4 regions of the Streptomyces sp. NPDC126499 genome follow, and region 2 is predicted to be linked to each of the others. Evidence: riboswitches for the same ligand, from Rfam matches in the RefSeq annotation. Region 2 holds a riboswitch; each other region holds the start of a gene.

Evidence for each region. A riboswitch is a leader RNA that binds a small molecule or an ion and turns the genes downstream of it on or off. The one in region 2 is predicted to bind cyclic di-AMP.
Region 1: another riboswitch for cyclic di-AMP. It lies ahead of ABTZ91_RS11860 (M23 family metallopeptidase); the one in region 2 lies ahead of ABTZ91_RS02885 (C40 family peptidase).
Region 3: another riboswitch for cyclic di-AMP. It lies ahead of ABTZ91_RS21985 (transglycosylase family protein); the one in region 2 lies ahead of ABTZ91_RS02885 (C40 family peptidase).
Region 4: another riboswitch for cyclic di-AMP. It lies ahead of ABTZ91_RS26180 (M23 family metallopeptidase); the one in region 2 lies ahead of ABTZ91_RS02885 (C40 family peptidase).

Annotation. Positions count from the first base shown of each region.
Region 1 is NZ_JBEOUO010000006.1:329,450-333,927, reverse strand. Features, by position in the region: gene ABTZ91_RS11870 (PrsW family intramembrane metalloprotease) at 1-137, shown strand, start outside; gene ABTZ91_RS11865 (aldo/keto reductase) at 187-1,140, opposite strand; gene ABTZ91_RS11860 (M23 family metallopeptidase) at 1,289-2,407, opposite strand; cyclic di-AMP (ydaO/yuaA leader) riboswitch at 2,419-2,566, opposite strand; gene ABTZ91_RS11855 (PP2C family protein-serine/threonine phosphatase) at 2,804-3,892, opposite strand.
Region 2 is NZ_JBEOUO010000002.1:32,092-36,569, forward strand. Features, by position in the region: gene ABTZ91_RS02860 (hypothetical protein) at 209-1,039, shown strand; gene ABTZ91_RS02865 (transposase) at 1,124-1,333, opposite strand; gene ABTZ91_RS02870 (hypothetical protein) at 1,418-1,711, opposite strand; gene ABTZ91_RS02875 (VOC family protein) at 1,714-2,190, opposite strand; gene ABTZ91_RS02880 (ATP-binding protein) at 2,443-2,874, shown strand; gene ABTZ91_RS02885 (C40 family peptidase) at 2,877-3,353, opposite strand; cyclic di-AMP (ydaO/yuaA leader) riboswitch at 3,357-3,556, opposite strand; gene ABTZ91_RS02890 (hypothetical protein) at 3,871-4,176, opposite strand; gene ABTZ91_RS02895 (ATP-dependent Clp protease proteolytic subunit) at 4,184-4,478, opposite strand, start outside.
Region 3 is NZ_JBEOUO010000014.1:150,846-155,323, forward strand. Features, by position in the region: gene ABTZ91_RS21975 (cytochrome P450) at 1-410, shown strand, start outside; gene ABTZ91_RS21980 (transglycosylase family protein) at 530-1,576, shown strand; cyclic di-AMP (ydaO/yuaA leader) riboswitch at 1,835-2,040, shown strand; gene ABTZ91_RS21985 (transglycosylase family protein) at 2,044-2,736, shown strand; gene eno (phosphopyruvate hydratase) at 3,002-4,288, shown strand; gene ABTZ91_RS21995 (septum formation initiator family protein) at 4,390-4,478, shown strand, end outside.
Region 4 is NZ_JBEOUO010000020.1:119,062-123,539, reverse strand. Features, by position in the region: gene ABTZ91_RS26185 (GntR family transcriptional regulator) at 1-179, opposite strand, end outside; gene ABTZ91_RS26180 (M23 family metallopeptidase) at 383-1,153, opposite strand; cyclic di-AMP (ydaO/yuaA leader) riboswitch at 1,166-1,331, opposite strand; gene ABTZ91_RS26175 (pitrilysin family protein) at 1,534-2,901, opposite strand; gene ABTZ91_RS26170 (pitrilysin family protein) at 2,928-4,274, opposite strand; gene ABTZ91_RS26165 (DNA topoisomerase IV subunit A) at 4,456-4,478, shown strand, end outside.

The DNA of each region.
Region 1 (4,478 bases), on a different contig from region 2:
AGGAGCTGCTGCACCACCTGTGGCAGCGCCGCCAGGTGGCCTCGCCTGCGCTGACCCACGCGGCCCGGGTGACCGGCCGGGTGTGGGTGCCGCCGCAGTACCTGGACTACGGCGGCTACAACCCGTACCGGAGCTGACGAGGCTCAGGGCCTCCGACGGCCCCGGCACCTCCGAGGACTCCGTCGCCTACGACGACGCCTCCGACGCCTCGGTCAGCGTGGCGAGCTCGGCGTCCGTCAGCCGCAGGCCGGTGGAGGCGACGAGCGCCGGGAGCTGCTCGACGGTGCGGGCCGAGGCGAGGGGGGCCACGACGGTGGGCCGGGAGGCGAGCCAGGCCAGGGCGACGCTGGCGACCTCGGCGTCATGGGCCTCGGCGACGGCGTCCAGGGCCGCGAGCACCTTCCGGCCCCGCTCGGTCTCCAGGTGCTTGGCGGCGCCGGCGGCGCGGACGCTGGAGACGTCGGCCCCGGGCCGGTACTTGCCGGTGAGGAAGCCGGCCGCGAGACCGAAGTACGGCACGGCGGCGAGGCCGGCCCGCTCGGCGGTGTCGAGCAGCGGGCCCTCGTAGGTGTCGCGGGAGACCAGGTTGTAGTGCGGCTGGAGGGCCACATAGCGGGCGAGGCCCTCGGCCTCGGCGAAGTCGAGGGACGCGCGCAGCCGCTCGGGGGAGATGTTGGAGGCGGCGACGGCGCGGACCTTGCCGTCCTTCACCAGCTGGTCGAGGGCGGTGACGATCTCCTCGACGGGCACGGACTCGTCGTCGAAGTGCGTGTAGTAGAGGTCGATGTAGTCGGTGCCGAGGCGGCGCAGCGACTCCTCGGCGGCGCCCTTGATGGTCGTGGCGCTCAGCCCCTTGAAGCGGGGGTGGGAGCCGACCTTGGTGGCGACGAGGACGTCGGAGCGGTTGCCGCGGGAGGCCATCCAGCGGCCGATGACGGTCTCCGACTCGCCGCCCTCGTTGCCCTCGGCCCAGGCGGAGTAGACGTCGGCGGTGTCGACGAAGTTGCCGCCGGCGGCGGTGTAGGCGTCGAGGACGGCGAAGGACTGGGCCTCGTCGGCGCTCCAGCCGAAGACGTTGCCGCCGAGGGCGAGCGGGAAGACGTGCAGGTCGGAGGTGCCCAGCTGGCGAAGAGAAGTCATGGGTTGATCAACCTCCTGCCCGGACCCGACTATTCCGGCCGCCCGGCCTCTGTCGGCCGACCCGCCTGCACCGGCCGCCCGGGCCGTCCGCGACCGGGGCCGCCCGCGGCCGACGGTGCGTGGGCCGCGGGACGTCCTGGTCGAAGAACTAGACGGACAGGCCCTTGGAGCGGAGCCAGGCCGCCGGGTCGACGCCGCTGCCGGACGGGGTGTGGACCTCCAGGTGGAGGTGGGGGCCGGTGACGTTGCCGGTGGCGCCGACGCGGCCGATGGTCTCGCCGGTGCCGACCGACTGGCCCGCGCTCACCGTCATCGACGACAGGTGCGCGTACCAGATCTCCGTACCGTCGGCGAGCTCCAGGACGATCCGGTAGCCGTAGGAGCCGGACCAGCCCGCCGACTTGACCGTGCCGCCGTGGACGGCCTTGACCGGGGTGCCGGTGGGGGCGGCGAAGTCCAGGCCGGTGTGGTAGCCGGAGGACCACATGGAGCCGGACTCGCCGTAGGTCGAGGTGAGCGTGTACGAGGAGGTGGGCAGCGCGTAGCTCGCGGCGAGCCTGGCCAGGCGCTCGGCCTCGGCCTTGGCCGCCGCCTCCTCCTCGGCCTTCTTCTTCGCCTCGGCGGCCGCCTGCTCCGCCGCCTTCGCCTTGGCCTCGGCCTCGGCCGCCGCCTTCTCGGCCGCGGCCTCCTCCGCGGCCGCCTTCTCGGCGGCGTCCGCGGCGGCCTGCTGCTGCTCGGCCTGCTGGAGGATGCGGGCGCGCAGCGCCTCGCCGGCGTCGGTCCGGGTCCCGGATGCCTCGGCGCCGGAACCCGTGCCGTCGGTGGCGAAGGTGAGCGCGGTGAGCGGCTGGGTGTCGTTCCCGGCCGCGGTCAGGCCGGAATCCGCGGCGCCGCCGGCGCCCTCGGATCCGTCGGATCCCTCCGAGCCCTTGTCGTCCGCGCCGATCAGCGCGCCGACGCCCGGCAGTTCGGAGGCGTCGGGCAGGTCGACGTCCGGCAGCGCTATGGAGACGGGGGGCTTCTGCTGGGCGGTGGCCAGACCGCCGGCGCCGACCGCGGCGATGACGCCGACGCCCAGCACGGTGGAGGAACGGGCGAAGTTGGAGCGCTGCTTGACGACGCGGTGACGCCCGCCGGCGCGGCCGCGGTCCTTCAGGGAGTCCTCGGTGGGATTCCACTCCTCCGCGTCCGCGCCTGCGGCGCCCGGCGCCCCCGAGGTGTCGAAGTAATCGAAGGGGGTATGCGGAGCAGGGGTGTTGGAGGCCACGGAGGCGCTCTCCTTTCCTTCCTTCTCGCCTACCGGGTTAGCTGACGGGTTCGGAGCAGGAAGGTCTCCTACGGGCGGTGCCGCACGGGTGCGGTGGTGCCCGATTCACCCCAAGTGGTGGTTCCCCGGTTCCCTTGCGGGATTCGGCGCGTGCGCACGGTGCCGTCTCTTGCGACGGCTGGGACGACCGCGCTGCGTTATCGAACGTTAATAGACGCGGCCTCCCGATTCCAAGCCGTTCCCCTTGATCATTAGCTGAATTAGTAGGGATATGCCCGACTTGACCACCCTTCAGAAGGCGGTCAGGACCAAACGGCAGATCTGACGTTACGTCAATTGTTATCGGAGCGACACCTCCTCACTACGCCCCGTCACGCGAGCCCGTCCCCGTATCCGTCACGGCGTCGGTCCGCCTTCCGGTGGCACCACCGGCATCGTCCGCCGCCGCTCCGGCTGCCCCGCCGCCGGGCGGCTCACCGCGAGCAGCGCCATGTCGTCCGTCGTGCCCCCGCCCGTGTGCCGCCGCACATCCGCCACCAGCGCGTCGAGCAGTTCCTCCGGCCCCGGGAAGATCCGCCCGGCGAGGCGCTCCCGGGGGTCGTAGAACACCCCGGCCACGTCCCGCGCCTCCGAGAGGCCGTCCGTGTAGAAGAGCAGCGTCGCTCCCGGCGGATACGGCGTCTCGTCGGCCCGGTCCGGCCACACCGCCAGGTCGCCCATGCCCAGCGGCAGCGCGGCCTCGCTCGGCCGCAGCACCTCCACACCCCCGTCCTGAAGCAGCAGCAACGGCTCGGGGTGCCCGCGGTTGACCACCCGCACCACCCGGTCGCCGCCCGGGATCTCCGCGAGCACCGCCGTCGTGAACCCCTCGAACGCGTCAAGGCCGTCGCGCCGGGTGCCCTCCCGGGCCAGCGCCCGCTCCAGGCGCGCCGCCACGCCCTCGAGCGTCGCCTCCTGCTCGGCCGCCTCACGGAAGGCGCCGATCACCACGGCCACCGCCTCCACCGCGTCCAGCCCCTTCCCCCGCACGTCGCCGACCACCAGCCGCACCCCGTGCGGGGTCTCCTGCACCGCGAACAGATCACCGCCGATGAACGCGTCCGCCTGCGCCGCCTCGTACCGCGCGGCGATCTGCAGCCCGCCGATCCGCTCCGCGGGCGCGGGCAGCACCGCCTTCTGCGCCGTCTCGGCGATCACCCGCGCCGAGGCGAGCCGCTCGCCGCTGCGCCGCACCACCCGGCCGATCAGCACCGCGAGCCCCGAGACCGTGGCGACCGTCAGGGTCTCCGTCAGGGACGGGATCCCCATCAGCGTCCCGTTGTAGACGTGCAGGCCGAGGCTGGCGAGGACGGCGGCGATGCCCGTGAGCAGCGTCGTCAGGGTGGAGAAGAACGGCGCCGCGATCAGCGGCGCCGCCGAGAACATCGGCGCCGCCGTGTACTGGGGCGGGGTCGACGCGTCGAAGACGACCCCACCGACGATCACCAGCGGAGGCAGCGCGCGCAGGAAGCGCCGGGCACCCCGGTACGGGCCGGCCGAAGGACCGGCGGACGCGGCCCGCACCGCACCGGACGACGATCCGCCGGACGCACCGGAGGACCGGCCGGAAGACCCGCCGAGCCCGGCGTCGGCGCGCGCACCCCGGCGGCCCGCACCGGACGACGAGCCCGCAGACGAGCCGGCAGAGCCCACCGAGCCCGCCGACGAGCCGGCCGCCGATTCTGCGGGCGCACCGGAGGACCGGCCACCACGGCCCCCGCCGGACGACGGACCGGCGGACGGACCGGCGGACGGATCGGGGCGGTCGGCACCGGAACGGCCCCGCCCGCGCCGCATCCCCGCTCGCGCCACCTGTGTTCTCCCACCTGGACCTGCCCGGACCCGCTGCCCGGCCGCGGACGGACCCGCGCCCTCCCCAGGGTGCCGTCAGGCCGAGCGGCTCGGCGACTCCTCCTCGGCCGGTTGGCGTACCGGCGACGGCGCGGCCCGCCACCCGCCGTGAGCCGGCAGGACCCCGCGGGCTCCACCGCCGCCCCGCCCCGGCACGGCCACCGTGCCGCCGCCGCCCCGC
Region 2 (4,478 bases):
GGAGCCTCCGGCACCACTCGCTGGAACAGGTCCCACAACTCATCCGGCACCAACCGCTCAACAATCCCCCCCCCCCCCAGGAGCCCACACCCTATCGGCGGCTATCCACATGAGATGACCTCTTAGCACGGTAGTTGCCCCGTCGGGCCAGATACCCGCTCAGTATCCGGTGGAGCCGGTCCACGGCGTCCCGTACGGTCGGTCCGTGATGATCAAAACGGGCGACCCTCGCAGTCTCGGCGTCCCTTCTTCCGAGGCTCGGTTGCACTTCGGTGCGGAACTGCAGGAGCTCGGCGGCGGGCCGCGGCGCCGCTTGCTCATGGTCGACGACGAGCCTGCCTTCGAGCTCAGTTTCTACTGTGGAACGTGCCCGCTCCTGTTTCGCCGACTAGAAACCGCGAGAGAGAAGGTTTCCCTGGAGAGCATGCAGGATCGGCTCACCGGTGCACTGGACGATCCGGACGACCGTGGTGTGATCGATGCGTTCGGTGCGTTGCTGCCGGAGGGCGAGTACCTTCCGCTGCTCCTGAGCGTGGAACCCCGGCTGATCATCCCGGGGAAGGAAGGTGACTACTTCAGCGGCGAACAGGTCACGATGTGGGGGGTCGATCAGTTCTGGGGCCTCCCCGAGTACCCGCACACCCCGTACTACCGAACCTTTGAGACCGTTGTCGACGCGGACGCGCACCTCTATGAGTTCGTCGTGCCCATGGTGCCCCCGACGTGGAACGAGAGGGAGCGTGTCGAGGAGTACGTCGCCCTCATGGAGCAGGGAACGGTGCCCACGGCGGTGGCGATCTCCACGCTGGACGTGTGCCAGCCCGCCCTGGGCTTGGGAGAGGACCCGTCTGTCCACTGGGGCCTGACCCACTTCCTCCTCGACGGTCATCACAAACTGGAGGCCGCTGCCACAGCCGGCCGGCCGGTGCTGCTCCTCTCGCTCCTGACCCTGGGCGAGAGCCTCGCCGGAGCGGAGGACTGTACACGCCTCCCCGCACTGCGGGCTCGACCCCGTTCGGCTCGGGCGACCGGCACCTGAGCCAGCGCCGAAGAGCATGCCTGGGGGCCAACAGCAGCGCACACCCAGGCCACCGAGGTTTTGTCGTCAAATGTCACGCCCGCATCAGGAGGGACGCGAGAGTGTCCGCCGCCCACCTGCGAAAACGCGTGTGCAGCGTCGCGCACGGAGCGTAGGCAGGTTCCGCCAGGGCGTCCCGGTCCGGAACTTCCCCACCATCCCCTTCAGGGCCCGGTGGTCGTCCGGCCGCTTCCGTCCCCGCAACGACACGGGCAGCAACGGCCGGGCGAAACGCCACTCGGCCAGACAGTTCATGGCGACGTATCACGACACCGTGACCCCAAAAATCATTTGGAGACACGCTCTAGGGACGGGGCGGCTCCCGGCGGGGTCCGGTCGTCAGCTGTCGCTTCCCGCTCCCGGGCCCCGTCCTTCCTCGGAGCGGTCGCGGCCCTCTCCGGCCGTGCCCCGGCGCCCGTGCGGATGGCGCTGTTCCTCGCGGCCGAGGCCCGGGGACTGGCGCTTGGCGTCCATGCCGTGGTCGTCGGGCGCGGCGTCGCCGAGGCTGCCCCGTACGGCCTCCTCCGCCTCCCGGCGGGCCTCGGCGTCGCCGCTCTCGCCGACGGCCTGGGACGGTGTGGTCCGGGGCGGCCGGTCGGCGGGCAGTGTGCGTCGGCGCTCGTGGTGGCTCATGATCACCCTCCTGGCGTGGTGGTCGAGGGGGACGGGTTTGTACGCGGCTGCCCCGCCGGATCAGGGTGAAACGCGCCGTTCGGTGCCTGTGCGGGGGCCAGGACGAAGGCGTGGCCGGCCGGGTCCGTGTAGCGACGCACGTCGGTGCGCCGGTCGAGGCGGGCGCCGTTGCGTTCGGCGGCGACCGGGCGGGCGCCCAGGGAGATCGCTTCCCGCTCGGCCTCGTCGAGTGCGTCGGGGGCGACGAGGATCCGCAGGTGGGCCTGCTGGGAGTCCTCCGGGCGCGGCCAGCTCGGCGGTGCCTGGCCGGGGTCGCGGCGGATGCCGAGGGCGGGACCGGTGGGGGACTGGAGCAGGAGCAGGTCGGGGTCGCCGTCGGCCGGTTCGACGGTGGCGCCGAGCAGGGTGGCGTAGAAGCGGGCGAGGGGTTCGGGATCGCTGCTGTCGAGGACGAGGACGGTCGTCTTGGGAACGGTCATACGGTTCGTGTGCCCGCTCAACGTCCGTACAGGCGTGGCCGGTCGGCCCCGCGCCCGATCCGCCCGGCCTGCACGCCCGCCCGGTCCGCCACCGGTCCGCCGCCGATCCGCTCGCCCGTCGGACGGTTCACTGCTTCGGGCGACAGATATCCGTATATCGCGGTGGATCGCCCCCCGGGGCGGCACGATCGGTGGCACTCTGACGCGAAGAGCGAGCCGGGCGGGGCCCGGTGGGAAAGGGACAGCGTCGCCATGGCAGACCATCAGGAAGCAACCGTCACGCTGCCGAGCGATCCCGCCTCGGTCGCTGCCGCCCGGCGGTACGTCGCCGAGGTCCTCTCCTCCTGGGGTCTCGGCGACGGCACCGACATCGCGGACACGGTCCGGCTGGTCGTCTCGGAGCTGGCGACCAACGCCGTGCAGCACACCTTCGGGCAGTCGCCCACCTTCACGGTCGACGTCCGTCTGGAGCGGGACGAGCTGCTGCGCATCGGGGTCACCGACAGCCATCCGCGGTGGCCCCAGCGCCTCCCGGCGGCGGTCCAGCAGGACAACGGCCGGGGCATGGTCATCATCCGTTACCTGGCCGCCGAGGCGGGCGGCCGGCTGTCGGTGACGCCGACGGCCGAGGGCGGGAAGACCGTCTGGATCGACCTGCCCTGGCCGGCGGCGGTTCCCGGCTGACGTCAGCGGACCCGGCCGTAGAGGACCTTCGACGTCCAGATCCGGTCGAGCTTCACCCACGAGCCCTGCTTCGGCGAGTGCCAGATCTTGTTGTTCCCCGCGTAGATGCCGACGTGGTACACCCTTCCACCGGAATGGAAGAAGACGAGGTCCCCCTTCTGCCGGCTCGACGCGGAGATGTGCCGGGTCTTGTTGTACTGCTGCTGCGCGGTGCGGGGCAGCGTCTTGCCCGCCTTCTTGTACGAGTAGAGCGTGAGGCCCGAGCAGTCGAAACGGGTGGGGCCGGCCGCACCGTACTTGTAGGGCGATCCCTTCTTCGAGGCCGCGACGTTCAACGCCTTGCCGGCGTACGAGGTGGCGGCCTGGGCCTCGGGTGCCGCTCCTGGGGCGAGCAGCGTGCCGCCGACGGCGGCGAGGGTGAGAGCCGAGACGGCTCCGGCCCGGGACAGCAGGGACGGGACATGAATCTGCGCAGTCATGCGCAACCCTTCGTCAGCCGCCTGTGAAGGATGACCTGTCGGGTTCGGGCAGGCGAAGATGCCCGGCCGCGGCTGCGGCTTCACCCCGAGGAACGTCCCCCACTGCGCGAGACGTCCCGTGTTGCTCGGGTCCTCCACTCCTGCCGATCCACTCCTGTCGACCAGACGTCCGGGACGGCGGCAGGACTCGGCGTCCGCCCGGACCGCCCCGCCTCGGGTGGCGGGGGCTTGTCGTCGACAGGGATCTTGACTCACACACTGGCCCGAATCCGAGCTGAAACGGCGATTTGTGAGGCTCCTCACGACTGATCCATACGGGTGGACAGTCGGGATTCGGGACCCTCGATGTTTGGCCGACGGGCCCTTCACCAGGGGTGGAACGCCCGATTCCGCCAGATGCGTACACCCGTTGCGCAACTCACCTGAGTTTTATGTCGATACATCGACTACGCCGAACGAGGGAGGGATTCTGCGGTCCGCGTGCCCCGAGTGGACCTCGACACGACACGCCCCGATGTCAACTCACCTGGTCCCCGGGGACGGTGACGCGCCCGGAACGCCGCTCGCCGTCGAGCGTCCGCAGCGCCCGCGCCAGCGTGTCGGCGTGCACCTCGCTCTCACCCCGCATGTGCATGAGCGTCAGCGCGTCACGCAGCGCCGTCGCACGGCCGACCAGCGCCTGCGCCGCGCGGAGCGCCCCATAGGTATGCGAGGTCCTGGATGGATTGATCCGGCCCAGCAGGTCGACGACTTCGAGGTACGCGTCGACGAACTCGCCCTCGGCGCGGGTCAGCGCGGGCAGCGGCGGCAGCTCCGGAAGCACGTCGGCCTCACTCCTTCCCGGCGCCGGCGGTCCCGCGGCGGCTCTCGACGACGTGGTCCACCAGGCCGTACGCCACCGCGCCCGCCGCGTCGAGCACGGTGGTCCGGTCGATGTCGGCGTCGACGCGCTCGTGGTCCTTGCCGGTGTGCTCCGCGAGCAGTCCGGCGACCAGGGCGCGCTGCCGCAGCAATTCCCGTGCCTGGATGTCGAGATCGCTGGGCTGTCCCCGCAACGGCTCGTCCAGCGTGGGCTGCTGGAGGACGATCCGGGCCCCCGGCAGGGTGAGCCGCCGGCCGGGCGTG
Region 3 (4,478 bases), on a different contig from region 2:
CCGGGGTGGAGGAGCTGCTGCGGTACGACGGGCCGGTGGAGCTGGCGACCTGGCGGTTCGCCACGCGGCCGCTGACGATCGGCGGGCAGGAGATCCCTGCCGGTGACCCGGTGCTCGTGGTGCTCGCGGCCGCGGACCGGGACCCGGAGCGGTTCGACGCGCCGGACACGCTCGACCTCGCGCGGCGCGACAACCAGCACCTCGGGTACGGGCACGGCATCCACTACTGCCTGGGGGCGCCGCTGGCCCGTCTGGAGGGGCAGACGGCGCTCGCGACCCTGCTGACCCGCCTGCCGGACCTGCGACTTGGCGTGGAACCGGAGGAACTGCGGTGGCGCGGCGGGCTCATCATGCGGGGACTTCGCACCCTTCCGGTGGCCTTCGCCCCGGAGGGCACCACCGCCCGCTGACTGACGTTCCGTCAGAAATGTGATCTTCGCGTGATCGGGGCTGCATCGGCTTGTGACTTCCGTTCGAATGCCGCTACGTTCACCCGCAACCTCAGCAGTCACGCGAAAGGCTCTTTCGTATGCGCTCCGGAAACGGACGTCACCGCAGACCCCGCCAGGCTCCCGCTCTCGTCGTCGCCGCGGGTGTGACCGGATCGGCCATGGCGCTGCCGTTGCTCGCCGCCGGTTCCGCCTCCGCCGCCGACGCGGCGACCTGGGACCGGGTCGCCGAATGCGAGTCGGGCGGGGCCTGGAGCGCCAACTTCGGCAACGGGCTCTACGGTGGGCTGCAGTTCACCCAGGAGAGCTGGGAGCGGCACGGCGGCCTCGCCTACGCCCCGAGCGCGGACCTCGCCAGCCGCGCGCAGCAGATCGCGATCGCCGACAAGGCGCTCGCCGCCGGCGACACCCAGTGGGCCACCTGCGCCCCGATCGCCGGCCTCACGAACGACGGCAAGGTGCCCGCCGTCGACCCGGGCCCCGGTGTCACCCCCAAGAAGCCCATGGGGCCCGTCCCCGAGTCCAACCGCACCGACGGCCTGCCGGCCGACACCACCACCGGCACCGGGACCGCCGCGCCCTCGGCGCCGGCCACGACCCCCGTCGCGCCGACCTCCCCGACCTCCCCGGCCGCCCCGTCGACGGGTCCCTCGACGGGCTCCCCGACGGCGCCCTCGACCGGGTCCCCGACCGCGCCCACCACCCCCGTGACCCCCGGCAGTCCCGTAACGCCCGGTACGCCCGTAACACCGGACGTGTCCGTTACGCCGGGTGCGCCGGGTGCGCCCGGCTCGCCGGGCGGGACCGCCCCCGGCACCGGCAAGCACCGGGGTGACGCCGCGACAGAAGAACCGGGCATGACGGACACGGGCTCCGAATCCGGGCGCCATGCGGCACCGGCTGACGGGGCGACGGGCGGTGTGACCGGCGACCATTCGGACAAGGCGGACGAATACACCGTCAAGCCGGGTGACAGTCTGTCGGACATTGCGCGGGAGAACGGTCTCCTCGGCGGCTGGAACGCCCTCTACGACGCCAACAAGGAGACGGTCGGCTCCGACCCGGATCTCATCCTCCCTGGTCAGAGCCTGGAACTGCTGCCCGAACCGACCGTGCTCGGGGAGTAGTTCGGGGGCTAATGTCCGTTCTGTGCGAGTGAGACATGGGTCTCTCTTGTCGAACGGGCGTGTCACGTCCGCAAACTTTGCTCGCGCCGCCGCTCACCTGCGCAAACGCCACCTGACGGGGTGCAAGTAGGGGCGATTTTCCCGGCTTGATGGTCTTTGAACTTCCCCCGGGTCTGTGTCTACGGTCGTGACCGCTCGCCACCGCGGGCCCCACCGACCGGGAACGCCGAATCCTGCCGCCGGTCGATGGGAACAGTCGTCGCGCAAGCGCCGAAGGCAGGAGCGGGGGACCCAGGTAAGTCGCCGGCCCCGGCCGCCCGAGACGGGCGGCCGACGACCGGCTTGGGGTGAAGCCGCGTGCACGTCACGCGGCCGGGCAATTCCTCCCGGGTTCCGACGGAACCGGGGAGGCCCCATCGGCCCGAACCCGACAGCTCACCTCGCAGGCGTCGGTGAGGGAGATTTCCATGCTGCTTTCCGGCAAGGGCAAACACCGTCGTTCCTCCAAGGCCACCCGCGCCGTCGCGCTCGCCGGTGCCGCCGGTGTCGCCATCGCGGCCCCGCTGATGGGCGCGTCCTCGGCCTCGGCCGCCACCGCCTCCGAGTGGGACGCCGTCGCCCAGTGCGAGTCCGGCGGCAACTGGTCCATCAACACCGGCAACGGCTACTACGGCGGCCTGCAGTTCTCGGCCTCCACCTGGGCCGCGTACGGCGGCACCGCCTACGCCCCCACCGCCGACCAGGCCTCCAAGTCCCAGCAGATCGCCGTCGCCGAGAAGGTCCTCGCGGGCCAGGGCAAGGGCGCGTGGCCGAGCTGCGGCGTGGGCCTGTCCAGCGCCTCGTACGACGGCGGCTCCGCCGAGCAGGCGCAGCCGCGGCCGGAGCGGAAGGCCGAGCAGCCGACCACCCGCAGCGAGCAGCGCACCGCGCCGAAGAGCACGGCCAAGAAGAGCGAGTCGAAGCAGACCGTCACCACCCCGACCGGCAAGAAGGTCAAGAAGGGCGACGGCGAGTACAAGGTCGTGACCGGCGACACGCTCAGCAAGATCGCCCAGGCGCACGGCGTCGAGGGCGGCTGGGAGAAGCTCTTCGAGCTGAACAAGGACGTCGTCCAGGACGCCGACCTCATCTACCCGGGCCAGCAGCTCCACCTGAAGTAGTCCGGGCGACTGCCCCCTCCCCGCGGTGACCACCCCGGCCCGGAGCGCCCTTCCCCCGTGCGCTCCGGGCCGGGGTCTGCCCTTTCCCGCCCTACCGATGAGTAGGTAGGGGGCTTTCGTCCCGGGATGCATGCCCTCGGGTCCTTTTTCGTCCCAGGGGGCGGGCGCCCGGCTGGCCGGAGGCCCCCGGGCGGTTAGGCTCTTGTCGCAAGGCGAACGAGACCTTGCCGCATGCGTCACAACCAGCGTCACATCCCAGAAGGAGATGCTCGTGCCGTCCATCGACGTCGTCGTAGCCCGGGAAATCCTGGACTCCCGAGGCAACCCCACGGTCGAGGTCGAGGTCGGCCTCGACGACGGCAGCACCGGCCGTGCTGCCGTCCCGTCCGGTGCCTCCACCGGTGCGTTCGAGGCCCTCGAGCTCCGCGACGGTGACCCCAACCGTTACCAGGGCAAGGGCGTGGAGAAGGCCGTTCTCGCCGTCATCGAGCAGATCGGCCCCGAGCTGGTCGGTTACGACGCCACCGAGCAGCGCCTGATCGACCAGGCGATGTTCGACCTGGACGCCACCCCGGACAAGTCCTCCCTCGGCGCCAACGCCATCCTCGGCGTCTCCCTCGCCGTCGCGCACGCCGCCTCCGAGGCCTCCGACCTGCCGCTCTTCCGCTACCTCGGCGGCCCGAACGCGCACCTGCTGCCCGTTCCGATGATGAACATCCTGAACGGCGGCTCGCACGCCGACTCCAACGTGGACATCCAGGAGTTCATGATCGCGCCGATCGGCGCCGAGTCCTTCTCCGAGGCCCTGCGCTGGGGCACCGAGGTCTACCACACCCTGAAGAAGGTCCTGAAGGACAAGGGCCTGTCCACCGGCCTCGGCGACGAGGGCGGCTTCGCCCCGAACCTCGGCTCCAACCGCGAGGCCCTCGACCTCATCCTCGAGGCCATCAAGCAGGCCGGCTACGTGCCCGGCAAGGACATCGCGCTCGCGCTCGACGTCGCCGCCTCCGAGTTCTACAAGGACGGCTCGTACGAGTTCGAGGGCAAGTCCCGCTCGGCCGCCGAGATGACCGAGTACTACGAGGAGCTCGTCTCCGCGTACCCGCTGGTCTCCATCGAGGACCCGCTCTTCGAGGACGACTGGGCCGGCTGGAAGGCCATCACCGAGAAGCTCGGCACCAAGGTGCAGCTCGTCGGCGACGACCTGTTCGTCACCAATCCCGAGCGCCTCGCCCGCGGCATCGAGGAGGGCTCCGCCAACGCCCTCCTGGTCAAGGTCAACCAGATCGGCTCGCTGACCGAGACCCTGGACGCCGTCGAGCTCGCCCAGCGCAACGGCTTCAAGTGCATGATGTCCCACCGCTCCGGCGAGACCGAGGACGTCACCATCGCCGACCTGGCCGTCGCCACCAACTGCGGCCAGATCAAGACCGGCGCCCCGGCCCGCTCCGAGCGCGTCGCCAAGTACAACCAGCTCCTGCGCATCGAGGAGATCCTCGACGACGCGGCGGTCTACGCCGGCCGCAGCGCCTTCCCGCGCTTCAAGGGCTGATCCGGCGGAAGCCCGGTTACCTACGTCCCCGCACCCGGTCCCGTACCGTGTGCGGGGACGTACGTTTGAACACAGGCGCGTGACACGGGGAGGCGCACGACATGGCCGTGAAGGACCGGGACCGGTTCTCGACCGCGACCCGGATCAGGCTGCTCGGCGAGCAGACCGCCGCCCGTGTCTACCGCTCCCA
Region 4 (4,478 bases), on a different contig from region 2:
CGGCGCGTGACCACGAAGCCCTCGGACTCCAGGGTGCGCAGCGCCTCGCGGACCGGGACCCGGGAGACCCCGTAGCGGCGGGCGAGCTGTTCCTCCGTGAGCCGGGCGCCCCGCTCGAACACTCCGGCGACGATGTCGTCCCGGATCGCCGTGCATACCGAGTGCGCGGGAATGCGCATGTCCGACCTCCCGTTGATCCGCGCGAAACCCCATCGAGCGGCTCTTGTTCCGGCGACTCTATTGCAGGACGCCGGAATTTCCGATGCCGCCCGGCAATTCGGGAACGAAAAAGGCCCCGGCTCGCAGGAGCCGGGGCCTTTTCTGTCGCGTCGGCCGCGTCGGGCGCACCCGTTCGCGCCGGTCGTATCGGCGGGTCCGTCGGTCAGACGTTGACGCCGCGGGCGCGGAGGTAGGAGATCGGGTTGATGTCCGAGCCGTACTCGGCGCTGGTGCGCGCCTCGAAGTGGAGGTGCGGGCCGGTGGAGTTGCCGGAGTTGCCGGAGACACCGATCTGCTCGCCGGGGGTGACCTTCTGGCCGACGTACACGTTGATCGCCGAGAGGTGGCCGTACTGGGTGTACGTGCCGTCGTGCATCCGGATGACGATGTTGTTGCCGTACGCGCCGCCCCAGCCGGCCTCGACGACGGTGCCGGAGCCGACGGAGACGACCTTGCTGCCGTAGGAGGCGTGGAAGTCGATGCCGGAGTGGCTGCCGGAGGACCAGAGCGAGCCGCCGGTCTTGTAGCCGGTGGACACGTACGTGCCGGCGACGGGGAGCTGGAAGGAGTTCAGGCGCTTGCGCTCGGCCTCGCGGGCGGCGCGCTCCTTGGCCGCGCGGGCCTCCTTGGCGCGGGCCTCGGCCTTGCGCTTCGCCTCGGCGGCGGCCTTGGCCCGGGCGGCGGCCTCGTAGGCCTCCTCCTCCTGGGCGGCGGCCTGGGCGTCGACCCGCTCGGCGAGGGACTCCTCGGTGATCACCTGGGTGAGACCGGTGTCCTCGGGAGAGGGTTCCTCCGTGTCGGCGGCGAACGCCGGGGAGGCGAGGGTGCCGATGACGCCGGTGGTGGCGAGCGTCGCCACGCCGGCGATGCCGGCGCCGCGGCGCGCCAGTCGGCTCGGACCACGATGCTTCCCGGTGGCACGGGTGAACGCCATGTAGTGGCTGATCCTTTCCTTCCCTCTCGCCTACCGGGTTAGCTGACGGGTTCGGAGCAGGAAGGTCTCCTACGGGCCCCTCCGCGCGGAGCGAAGGCGTCCGATTCACCCCAGGGACTGCGTGCGGGTCCCCGGCTCCCCAGGCTCGCGCCTTGCGGGGACTCGGCGATGACTGTCCGTTGCCGCGGATGCGGCGTGGTGCGACGGCCGGACAGCCGGGTCGACGCTAGGCGGATCTTCATCCGATCGGCAAACAGACGCGGTCATTTGTAAGACATGCCACAGGGCATTCAGACATGATCAACGACAATACGGACATACGAGAGGACCCCGGCGAAGCAGGTCGCCGGGGTCCTCCGCCGTGCGTGACGGCGGCTCAATCAGCCGGTGACGACGCTCACTTCGCCGATGCCGAGCGCCCGCACCGGCTCCGCGATCTTCGACGCGTCACCGACGAGCACGGTCACGAGCCGGTCCACCGGGAAGGCGTTGACCACGGCCGCGGTCGCCTCCACCGTGCCCGTCTCGGCCAGTCGCGCGTACAACTGCGCCTGGTAGTCGTCCGGGAGGTGCTGCTCGACCTGGTCGGCGAGGGTGCCCGCCACGGAGGCGGCCGTCTCGTACTTGAGCGGGGCGACCCCCACCAGGTTCTGCACGGCGACGTCCCGCTCGGCGTCGGTCAGTCCCTCGGCGGCGAGGGTGCGCAGCACCTTCCACAGGTCGTCAAGGGCCGGACCGGTGTTGGGGGTGTCGACGGAGCCGCTGATGGCGAGCATGGAGGCGCCGTTGCCCTTGCCGTCGGAGCGCAGCACCTGGCCGAAGGCCCGCACGCCGTACGTGTATCCCTTCTCCTCGCGCAGCACGCGGTCCAGCCGGGAGGTGAGGGTGCCGCCGAGGCAGTACGTGCCGAGCACCTGGGCCGGCCAGACGCGGTCGTGGCGGTCGGCGCCGACGCGGCCGATGAGCAGCTGCGTCTGGACGGCGCCGGGGCGGTCCACGATGACGACCCGGCCGGTGTCGTCGGCCGTGATCGGCGGCATGGGGCGGGGCGCGGCCGGCGCGCCCGTCCAGGCGCCGAGGGTGTCGTCGAGGACCTTGTCCAGGTCGACGCCGGTGAGGTCGCCGACGACCACGGCGGTGGCCGCGGTCGGCCGCACGTGCGCGTCGAAGAAGGCGCGGACGGCGGCGGCGTCGATCGCGCCGACGGTCTCCTCGGTGCCCTGGCGCGGCCGGGACATCCGGGACGAGGCCGGGAACAGCTCCTTGGAGAGCTGCTTGGCGGCGCGGCGGGCGGGGTTGGCCGTCTCGTGGGGGATCTCGTCGAGCCGGTTGCGCACCAGGCGCTCGATCTCGCTCTCGGCGAAGGCCGGGGCGATCAGGGCCTCGGAGAGCAGGCCGAGCGCCTTGGGCAGCCGGGAGACCGGGACCTCCAGGGAGACCCGTACACCGGGGTGGTCCGCGTGCGCGTCGAGGGTGGCGCCGCAGCGCTCGAGCTCGGCGGCGAACTCCTCGGCGCTGTGCTGGTCGGTGCCCTCGGACAGGGCCCGCGCCATGATGGTGGCGACGCCGTCGAGGCCCTCGGGCTCGGCGTCGAGCGGGGCGTCGAGGACGATCTCGACGGCCACCACCTGCTGTCCGGGGCGGTGGCAGCGCAGCACGGTCAGGCCGTTGTCGAGCGCGCCGCGCTCCGGGGCGGGGAACGCCCAGGGCTTGGCCTCGCCCGGCCGGGGCTGCGGGTGGAAGGTCATGCTCGTCAAAGACGCGGCAGCGTCGGTCACTGGTCCGCTCCCTCTTCCTCGTCGCTGTCGCTCTGTTCGCCGGTCACCGGCTCGTAGACCAGGACGGCTCGGTTGTCCGGGCGCAGCCGGGCCGCGGCGACCTCGCGCACCTCGTCGGCGGTGACGTCGAGGACCCGGTTCACGGCGGTCAGGGCGAGCTGCGGGTCGCCGAACAGCACCGCGTACCGGCACAGTTCGTCGGCGCGGCCCGCGACCGTGCCGAGCCGGTCCAGCCACTCGCGCTCCAGCTGGGCCTGGGCGCGCTCCATCTCCTCGGGCGTCGGTCCGTCGGCGGCGAAGCGGGCGAGCTCCTCGTCGACGGCGGCCTCGATCCGCGGCACCTCGACGCCACCGGAGGTCTTGACGTCCAGCCAGCCCAGCGAGGGCGCTCCGGCCAGGCGCAGCAGGCCGAAGCCGGCGGCGACGGCCGTGCGGTCGCGGCGGACCAGGCGGTTGTGGAGGCGGGAGGACTCACCGCCGCCGAGGATGGTCAGGGCGAGGTCGGCCGCGTCGCACGCGCGGGTGCCGTCGTGCGGGAGCCGGTAGGCGGCCATCAGCGCGCGGGCCGGGACCTCCTCCTCGACGACCTCGCGCAGCTGCCCGCCGATGACGTCGGGCAGCGAGCCGTCGCGCGGCTCGGGCTTGCCGTCGTGGGCCGGGATGGAGCCGAAGTACTTCTCGACCCAGGCGAGGGTCTGCTGCGGATCGATGTCGCCGACGACCGACAGCACCGCGTTGTTCGGCGCGTAGTAGGTACGGAAGAAGTTCCGGGCGTCTTCCAGGGTGGCGGCGTCCAGGTCGGCCATCGAGCCGATCGGCGTGTGGTGGTACGGGTGGCCCTCGGGGTACGCGAGGGCGGTCAGCCGCTCGAAGGCGGTGCCGTACGGCACGTTGTCGTAGCGCTGGCGGCGCTCGTTCTTGACGACGTCCCGCTGGTTCTCCATGGACTCGTCGTCCAGGGCCGCGAGCAGCGAGCCCATGCGGTCGGCCTCCAGCCAGAGCGCCAGCTCCAGCTGGTGCGCGGGCATGGTCTCGAAGTAGTTGGTGCGCTCGAAGCTCGTCGTGCCGTTGAGCGAGCCCCCGGCGCCCTGGACCAGCTCGAAGTGGCCGTTGCCGTGGACCTGCTTCGACCCCTGGAACATCAGGTGCTCGAAGAGGTGGGCGAGGCCGGTGCGGCCCTTCACCTCGTGGCGCGAGCCGACGTCGTACCAGAGGCAGACCGCGGCGACCGGGGTCAGGTGGTCCTCGGAGAGCACCACGCGCAGGCCGTTGGACAGCCGGTGCTCGGTCGCTGTCAGGCCGCCGGAGCCGGCTTCGGCCGTGGCCGTGTGACCCATGGGCATGTACGTCCCTTCGATCGCGATGTGGAAAAGTCCTGCCACTGTATGCAAGCGCGCCGACACCTGGCGAAGTTCCCGCCCGTCTCGGATGTCCCTCTTCCGGGTCGCGGTCGGCGTTGTCGGTGGCACGGTCCACAATGGTCCGCGTCAGATCAACCATGTTGGTGAAGGAGCCGCAGCCGCGATGGCCCGCCGCAGCACGAAGAC